Regions from separate parts of the Streptomyces sp. NPDC024555 genome, predicted to be linked through region 1. Evidence: predicted binding sites of a transcription regulator. Region 1 holds the regulator's gene; the other holds the start of a gene.
The links. Region 1 encodes HrcA, which represses chaperone genes, less so after heat shock. Its sites were predicted from a motif close to TTNGCACTCNGNNNNNCNGAGTGCNAA; they were not measured.

Region 1 (4,479 bases):
CAGGCGGCACCGCCCGCCATCGGGGCCTGCACGATCGGATACCGGCAGAGATCGGTCAGTGCGGATGACATGACCGAATCGTGTCATGTCCTTCCCGTCCCGTGACGCACACCCCGTGTCCGTGATTTGTCCGTAAATGAGGTACGGGCCCGGCGAAACCGGGCCCGTACCTCGTCGATCACACGGTCTAGCGGCCGTTGAACGCGTCCTTGAGGCGCGAGAACAGGCCCTGCTGGCCGGGCTGGAACTGCCCGGTGGGCCGCTCCTCGCCGCGGATCTTGGCCAGCTCGCGCAGCATCCGCTCCTGCTCGGGGTCGAGCTTGGTCGGGGTCATCACCTCGACGTGCACGATGAGGTCGCCGCGACCGCCGCCGCCCCGCAGATGCGTGACGCCGCGCCCGTGCAGCGGGACGGACTGGCCGGACTGGGTGCCGGGCCGGATGTCGACCTCCTCCAGACCGTCCAGCGTCTCCAGCGGCACCTTGGTGCCGAGGGCCGCCGCCGTCATGGGGATGGTGACCGTGCAGTGCAGATCGTCGCCGCGCCGCTGGAAGACGCTGTGCGGCAGCTCGTGGATCTCGACGTAGAGGTCACCGGCCGGGCCGCCGCCGGGGCCGACCTCGCCCTCGCCGGCGAGCTGGATGCGGGTGCCGTTGTCGACTCCGGCGGGGATCTTCACGGTGAGCGTGCGCCGCGAGCGGATGCGGCCGTCACCGGCGCACTCCGGGCACGGGGTCGGCACGACCGTGCCGAAGCCCTGGCACTGCGGGCAGGGGCGCGAGGTCATGACCTGGCCCAGGAAGGACCGGGTGACCTGGGAGACCTCACCGCGGCCGCGGCACATGTCACAGGTCTGCGCGGAGGTACCGGGGGCCGCGCCCTCGCCGCTGCACGTGGTGCAGACGACGGCGGTGTCGACCTGGATGTCCTTGGTCGTCCCGAAGGCCGCCTCGGCGAGGTCGATCTCCAGCCGGATCATGGCGTCCTGGCCGCGGCGGGTGCGCGAGCGCGGTCCGCGCTGCGAGGCCGTGCCGAAGAAGGCGTCCATGATGTCGGAGAAGTTGCCGAAGCCGCCCTGTCCGAAGCCGCCCGCACCGCCGCCGCCGGAGGCGGAGAGCGGGTCGCCGCCCAGGTCGTAGACCTGCTTCTTCTGGGCGTCCGACAGCACCTCGTAAGCGGCGTTGATCTCCTTGAACCGCTCCTGGGTCTTCGGATCGGGGTTCACGTCCGGGTGCAGCTCGCGGGCGAGTCTCCGGAAGGCCTTCTTGATCTCGTCCTGGGAAGCGTCGCGGCGCACGCCGAGTACGGCGTAGTAGTCCGTGGCCACTTACGACTCCGCCAGGATCTGTCCGACGTAACGTGCCACTGCGCGTACCGCTCCCATCGTTCCGGGGTAGTCCATGCGGGTCGGTCCGACCACGCCGAGTTTGGCGACTGCCTCGTCGCCCGAACCGTAGCCGACCGCGACGACGGACGTGGAGTTCAGCCCCTCGTGGGCGTTCTCATGCCCGATTCGTACGGTCATGCCCGAGTCCTTGGCCTCGCCGAGCAGCTTCAGCAGCACGACCTGCTCCTCCAGTGCCTCCAGCACCGGCCGGATCATCACCGGGAAGTCGTGTCCGAAGCGGGTGAGGTTGGAGGTGCCGCCGATCATCAGCCGCTCCTCCGTCTCCTCGACGAGGGTTTCGAGCAGGATCGAGAGCACGGTGGACACGGTTCCCCGGTCCTCGCTCTCGAAGGATTCCGGCAGGTCCTGCACCAGCTGCGGGACGTCCGCGAAACGGCGGCCCACGACGCGGCTGTTGAGCCGCGCCCGCAGATCCGCCAGGGACGTCTCGCCGAAGGGCGCGGGGCAGTCCACCATGCGCTGTTCGACCCGGCCGGTGTCCGTGATGAGCACGAGCATCAGCCGGGCGGGCGCCAGCGAGAGCAGCTCCACGTGCCGCACCGTCGAACGGGTCAGCGAGGGGTACTGCACGACGGCGACCTGCCGGGTCAGCTGCGCGAGCAGCCGTACGGTGCGGCCCACGACGTCGTCGAGGTCGACCGCGCCGTCGAGGAAGTTCTGAATCGCGCGGCGCTCCGGCGACGACAGGGGCTTGACGCCCGCGAGCTTGTCGACGAAGAGCCGGTAGCCCTTGTCCGTCGGGATGCGCCCGGCGCTGGTGTGCGGCTGGGCGATGAAGCCCTCGTCCTCCAGCACCGCCATGTCGTTGCGCACGGTGGCCGGGGAGACCCCCAGCTTGTGCCGCTCGGTGAGCGCCTTGGAGCCGACGGGCTCCTCGGTGCCGACATAGTCCTGGACGATGGCGCGCAACACTTCGAGTCTGCGTTCGCTGAGCATCGCGCACACCTCCAGCTGTGTACCTCGGTCGTTCTCGGGCCGATCCCGGGTCCGTCCCTGGCACTCTGCGCGGACGAGTGCCAGCCCTGCCCCGGTCAGTGTACGGCGACGGGGTGGCCCCCTAGCAAGGGCGACCGGCCACGCTACCCCGAGACTGCGCAGGTCGTTGCCGATAGCGTCGCGGTATGGACGCCTCTTGGGAAGACTTCGGCTGGGAGCGGCTCGGACACGGGGTGGGGCGGCGACGCCTTCCGGTGTGGGACGCGACCGTTCTCCTGGTGGCCGGGGCCGACGGTGTGCTGCTCTGCGACACCGGCTCGTCACTCCGCGAAGCCGCCGAAGTGCGCGCCCAGGCAGAGGCGATGCTGGGCCGGAGGGTGACGCATATCGCACTCAGCCACCCCCATTTCGATCATGTGCTCGGCACCGCGGCGTTCCCCGGGGCACAGGTGTACGGGGCGGCCGGCACCGCCGCACTGCTGCGGACCGGGGCCGGGGAGCTGCGCGCCGACGCCGTGGCCCACGGACTGCCGGAGCGGGACGCCGCCGAGTCCGCCGAGGCGCTGGTGGCCCCGGCGCACGAGGTGCGGGGCGAGTCGGTGCTCGATCTTGGCGGCGGGCGCGAGGTGCTGCTGGTGAACCTCGGCGCGGCGCACAGCGGCCACGATCTGGCCGTCCTGGTGCCCGGGTCTCCCCCGGTCGTGTTCTGCGGCGATCTCGTCGAGGAGTCGGGCGAGCCGCAGGCGGGCCCGGACGCCGTCCCCGCGCGCTGGCCGGCCTCCCTGGACCGGCTGCTGGAGCTGGGCGGCGAGGAGGCCCGGTACGTGCCGGGGCACGGGGCCGTGGTGGACGCCGCGTTCGTCCGGGCCCAGCGGGACGAACTGGCCCGGCGCTTCGGCGTGCCGCACCCGGCGTGATTCCGATGGGCGGGCCCGGCGTGGAGCCGAAAGGCGGGACCGCGGACCGCCCGCCGCTTATCGTCGTGCGATGCGCAGCTACCAGCCGGACCTGACCCCGCCGTGGAAGCGGTCCGCCCCCGTGCCCGAGGTGCCCGCGGATCCCGATCTGGTCGTGGAGGAGGTCGCCACCGGCTTCTGCGGTGCGGTGATCCGCTGCGAGAAGACCGCCGAGGGGCCGACCGTCACCCTGGAGGACCGGTTCGGCAAGCACCGGGTCTTCCCGATGGCCCCGCGCGGCTTCCTGCTGGAGGGGCGCGTGGTCACGCTGGTGCGCCCGGCGGCCGGGGGGCCGGTGCGTCCCGCGCGCACGGCCTCGGGCTCGGTCGCGGTGCCCGGCGCGCGGGCACGGGTGGCGCGCGCCGGCCGGATCTACGTGGAGGGCCGGCACGACGCCGAACTGGTGGAGCGGGTCTGGGGCGACGACCTGCGGATCGAGGGCGTGGTCGTCGAGTACCTGGAGGGCATCGACGACCTGCCCGCGATCGTCGACGCGTTCGGGCCGGCGCCCGACGCCCGGCTCGGGGTCCTGGTCGACCATCTGGTCCCGGGCTCCAAGGAGTCCCGTATCGCGGCCCGGGTGACCGACGGGAACGTGCTGGTGGTCGGCCATCCGTACATCGACGTCTGGGAGGCGGTGAAGCCGTCGTCGCTGGGCATCCCCGGCTGGCCGCGGGTCCCGCGCGGCCAGGACTGGAAGACGGGCGTCTGCCGGGCGCTGGGCTGGCCGGAGAACACGGGCGCGGCCTGGCAGCACATCCTGTCGAAGGTTCGCTCGTACAAGGACCTGGAGCCGGAGCTGCTGGGGCGGGTGGAGCATCTCATCGATTTCGTGACCGCCCCCGCCGAGTAGGGCGGGGCCGGGGAGCGTCCGCCGGGCCCCGGGGGCTCAGTCCACCAGGTCCCGTACCACCGCGTCCGCCAGGAGCCTCCCGCGCAGGGTGAGCACCGCGCGCCCCTCGCCGTACGGTCCCGGCTCCAGCAGGCCGTCGGCCACGGCGCGGGCGGCCGCGGCGAGTCCGGCCGGGGCGAGCAGGGAGAGCGGGCAGCCGTCGACGAGGCGGAGCTCCAGCAGGATCCGCTCGACGCGCCGGTCCTCGTCGGAGAGGATCTCGCGGCCCGCGCCGGGCGAGCGCCCCTCGGCCAGCGCCTGCGCGTACGCCCCGGGGTGCTTCACGT
Region 2 (4,479 bases), on a different contig from region 1:
CCATGGTGCGCCCACGATCCGGTGCCACAGCGCTCATCCAGAGGGACAGAGGGAACGGCCCGTTGAAGTCCCGGCAACCCTCCTGCCGACCGCGAGGTTCGGTGGGGAAGGTGCCAATTCCGTCTCGTGGCGAAACGCGCCATGAGGAAGATGAGGAGAAAGGGCCTCGCCATCATGGCTGTTGAGACTGTCGCAGTTCACACCGATTCCTCCCCGGACCTGGGTCCCGCCGCCGCGCTTTCCTGCCGCGAATGCGGCGAGCGATTCGCCCTCGGCCCGATCTTCGCCTGCGCGTCCTGTTTCGGGCCGCTCGAAGTGGCGTACGACCTCCCGAGCGGCTCTCCCGAGGAGCTGAAGAAGCGCATCGAGGCCGGTCCGGACAACATCTGGCGTTACGCGCCGCTGCTGCCGGTGCCCGCCGACGTCGCCGAGAAGCCCAACATCAACCCCGGCTTCACCAAGCTGGTCAAGGCCGACAACCTCGCCCGCGAGCTGGGCGTCACCGGCGGCCTGTACGTCAAGGACGACTCCGGCAACCCGACGCACTCCTTCAAGGACCGCGTCGTCGCGATCGCCGTCGAGGCCGCCCGCGCCTTCGGCTTCACCACCCTGTCCTGCTCCTCCACCGGCAACCTGGCCGGCGCCGTCGGCGCCGCCGCCGCCCGCGCGGGCCTGCGCTCCTGCGTCTTCATCCCGCACGACCTGGAGCAGGGCAAGGTCGTCATGGCCGCGGTGTACGGCGGCGAGCTGGTCGGCATCGAGGGCAACTACGACGACGTCAACCGCTTCTGCTCCGAGCTCATCGGCGACCCGCTGGGCGAGGGCTGGGGCTTCGTCAACGTCAACCTGCGCCCGTACTACGGCGAGGGCTCCAAGACCCTGGCGTACGAGATCTGCGAGCAGCTCGGCTGGCGGCTGCCCGACCAGATCGTCATCCCGATCGCGTCCGGCTCCCAGCTGACCAAGATCGACAAGGGGCTGCGCGAGCTGATCAAGCTCGGGCTGGTCGAGGACAAGCCGTACAAGATCTTCGGCGCCCAGGCCGAGGGCTGCTCCCCGGTCTCCGCCGCCTTCAAGGCCGGCCACGACGTGGTCCGCCCGCAGAAGCCGAACACGATCGCCAAGTCCCTCGCGATCGGCAACCCGGCCGACGGCCCGTACGTCCTGGACATCGCCCGCCGCACCGGCGGCGCGGTGGAGGACGTGAACGACGAGCAGATCGTCGACGCGATCAAGCTGCTGGCCCGCACCGAGGGCATCTTCGCCGAGACCGCGGGCGGTGTGACCGTCGGCGTGACGAAGAAGCTCATCGAGGACGGCCTGCTCGACCCGGCGCTCACCACCGTGGTCCTGAACACCGGGGACGGCCTCAAGACCCTGGACGCGGTGGCCGAGACCTCTCAGGCGACGGCCACGATCCGGCCGAACCTCGACGCGTTCCGCGCGGCCGGACTCGCCGGTAACTGAGTAGCTTTCGATCACCCGAGACTTCAGGAAGGGCACACCATGAGCGTCAAGGTCCGCATCCCCACCATCCTCCGCACCTACACCGGCGGCCAGGCCGAGGTCCCCGCGGAGGGCGCCGTCCTCTCCGAGGTGATCGAGTCCCTGGAGAAGAACCACCCGGGCATCGCCGCCCGCGTCCTGGACGACCAGGGCAAGCTCCGCCGCTTCGTGAACGTGTACGTCAACGACGACGACGTCCGCTTCGAGGGCGGCCTGGACACGGCCACCCCGGACGGCGCCGGCATCTCGATCATCCCGGCCGTCGCCGGCGGCTGCTGATCCCCGGGCCGCTCCGGGCGGCCCGACTCCACCGCGTCACCAGAATTGCCCCCTCCGCGAGAGAAGCGGAGGGGGCAATTCTGCATGGTTGAGCGCGGTAGAGTGTGGGAAGTCCCCTCCGCTGCCCGTGCCGCCCGCATACGAGAATGCGCCCGGCCACGACAAGATGCAGCCAAAGTGTTCGAGCACCTTGCGCCATAAGTGGCCTTTGCCTGGCCCGACTTGCCCTGGAATCTTATGAATTCCCCGTATTCGGGCGATCGTGGCTGCTCAGAATTCTCGTCCGATTGACCTGTTGCAGAGGGCAGTTGGGCAGATACATTCAGCCGCGGTCGACGCGTTCCGGCGCACGCACCCTCTCCTGACGGAGGGTGGGTTCTGACCCGGGTCCGCGAAGTGCGGTCCTGTGAAAGGGCCAGTAATAGGGGAGTTAGGCATGGCTCAGGGCACCGTCAAGTGGTTCAACGCGGAGAAGGGGTACGGCTTCATCGCGGTCGACGGTGGTGCGGATGTTTTCGTCCACTACAGCGCGATCCAGATGGACGGGTACCGCACCCTCGAAGAGGGTCAGCGAGTTGAGTTCGAGATCTCGCAGGGCCAGAAGGGGCCGCAGGCGGACATGGTCAAGCTCGCCGTCGGCTGAGCCCGGCCGGACACGACGCAGTCGGTCAACGACGCCACTCAGGCACGGAGGGCCCGCACCCAGGGGAAGCATCCCCGGGTACGGGCCCTCCGCGCGTGTGCGTCCACCTGCCCGGCCGCCCCTCCCGTCGCCCCCGGCCGCCCCTCCGGTTGTCCACACTCCGGAGGGAGGCGCTTGCACTCAAGGGGGTCGAGTGCTAATCATTGGGCTTAGCACTCTCCAGGTGAGAGTGACAGAACTTGGACCGGGCCGGTGAGGCCCGCAGGTCCGGTGGGGCAAGGAACCACCGGCACGCAGGCCGTCCGTCGCGGGCGCCACTCGGTCCGGAGCAATCCACCCCTGTCCGGGAGGACCACTTCACATGGCCAAGATCATCGCGTTCGACGAGGAGGCCCGGCGCGGTCTCGAGCGCGGCATGAACCAGCTCGCCGACGCCGTCAAGGTCACCCTTGGCCCCAAGGGTCGCAACGTCGTCCTCGAGAAGAAGTGGGGCGCCCCCACGATCACCAACGATGGTGTGTCCATCGCCAAGGAGATCGAGCTGGAGGACCCGTACGAGAAGATCGGTGCGGAGCTGGTCAAGGAGGTCGCCAAGAAGACGGACGACGTCGCCGGCGACGGTACGACCACCGCCACCGTTCTCGCCCAGGCGCTCGTCCGCGAGGGCCTGCGCAACGTGGCCGCGGGTGCGAACCCGATGGCTCTCAAGCGGGGCATCGAGAAGGCCGTCGAGGCCGTCTCCGCCGCCCTCCTGGAGCAGGCCAAGGACGTGGAGACCAAGGAGCAGATCGCTTCGACGGCCTCCATCTCCGCCGCCGACACCCAGATCGGCGAGCTCATCGCCGAGGCCATGGACAAGGTCGGCAAGGAAGGCGTCATCACCGTCGAGGAGTCCCAGACCTTCGGTCTGGAGCTGGAGCTCACCGAGGGTATGCGCTTCGACAAGGGCTACATCTCGGCGTACTTCGCCACCGACATGGAGCGCATGGAGTCGTCCCTGGACGACCCGTACATCCTGATCGTCAACTCCAAGGTCAGCAACGTGAAGGACCTCCTTCCGCTGCTGGAGAAGGTCATGCAGTCCGGCAAGCCGCTGCTGATCATCGCCGAGGACGTCGAGGGCGAGGCCCTGTCGACCCTGGTCGTCAACAAGATCCGTGGCACCTTCAAGTCCGTCGCCGTCAAGGCCCCGGGCTTCGGTGACCGCCGCAAGGCCATGCTCGGCGACATCGCCATCCTCACCGGTGGCACCGTCATCTCCGAGGAGGTCGGCCTCAAGCTGGAGAACGCCGGTCTCGACCTGCTCGGCCGCGCCCGCAAGGTCGTCATCACCAAGGACGAGACGACGATCGTCGACGGCGCCGGTGACAGCGACCAGGTCCAGGGCCGCGTCAACCAGATCCGTGCCGAGATCGAGAACTCCGACTCGGACTACGACCGCGAGAAGCTCCAGGAGCGTCTGGCGAAGCTGGCCGGCGGCGTGGCCGTCATCAAGGCCGGTGCCGCCACCGAGGTCGAGCTCAAGGAGCGCAAGCACCGCATCGAGGACGCGGTGCGCAACGCCAAGGCCGCCGTCGAGGAGGGCATCGTCGCCGGTGGTGGCGTGGCTCTGCTCCAGGCCTCGGCCGTCTTCGAGAAGCTGGAGCTCTCGGGTGACGAGGCGACCGGCGCCAACGCCGTCAAGCTGGCGCTGGAGGCCCCGCTGAAGCAGATCGCCGTCAACGGTGGTCTTGAGGGCGGCGTCGTCGTCGAGAAGGTGCGCAACCTGGCCGTCGGCCACGGTCTGAACGCCGCGACCGGCGAGTACGTCGACATGATCGCCGAGGGCATCCTCGACCCGGCGAAGGTCACGCGCTCCGCCCTGCAGAACGCCGCGTCCATCGCCGCGCTCTTCCTCACCACCGAGGCCGTCATCGCCGACAAGCCGGAGAAGGCCGCTGCCGCGGGCGCCCCGGGCGGCATGCCGGGCGGTGACATGGACTTCTGATCCTGACGGATCAGCGGACCAGCAGTACGCAGACACCGGCCCCCGGGGACTCGTCCCCGGGGGC

Region 2: groL (chaperonin GroEL) is a predicted target of HrcA. The motif match lies at 2,602-2,628, and genes of this name have one in related genera.

Annotation. Positions count from the first base shown of each region.
Region 1 is NZ_JBVHKV010000011.1:295,904-300,382, forward strand. Features, by position in the region: gene ACZ4FH_RS21155 (nitronate monooxygenase) at 1-71, opposite strand, end outside; gene dnaJ (molecular chaperone DnaJ) at 188-1,327, opposite strand; gene hrcA (heat-inducible transcriptional repressor HrcA) at 1,328-2,344, opposite strand; gene ACZ4FH_RS21170 (MBL fold metallo-hydrolase) at 2,530-3,261, shown strand; gene ACZ4FH_RS21175 (DUF3097 domain-containing protein) at 3,332-4,153, shown strand; gene hemW (radical SAM family heme chaperone HemW) at 4,190-4,479, opposite strand, start outside.
Region 2 is NZ_JBVHKV010000013.1:230,485-234,963, forward strand. Features, by position in the region: SAM riboswitch class I at 31-157, shown strand; gene thrC (threonine synthase) at 175-1,467, shown strand; gene ACZ4FH_RS23965 (MoaD/ThiS family protein) at 1,507-1,785, shown strand; gene ACZ4FH_RS23970 (cold-shock protein) at 2,222-2,428, shown strand; gene groL (chaperonin GroEL) at 2,790-4,415, shown strand.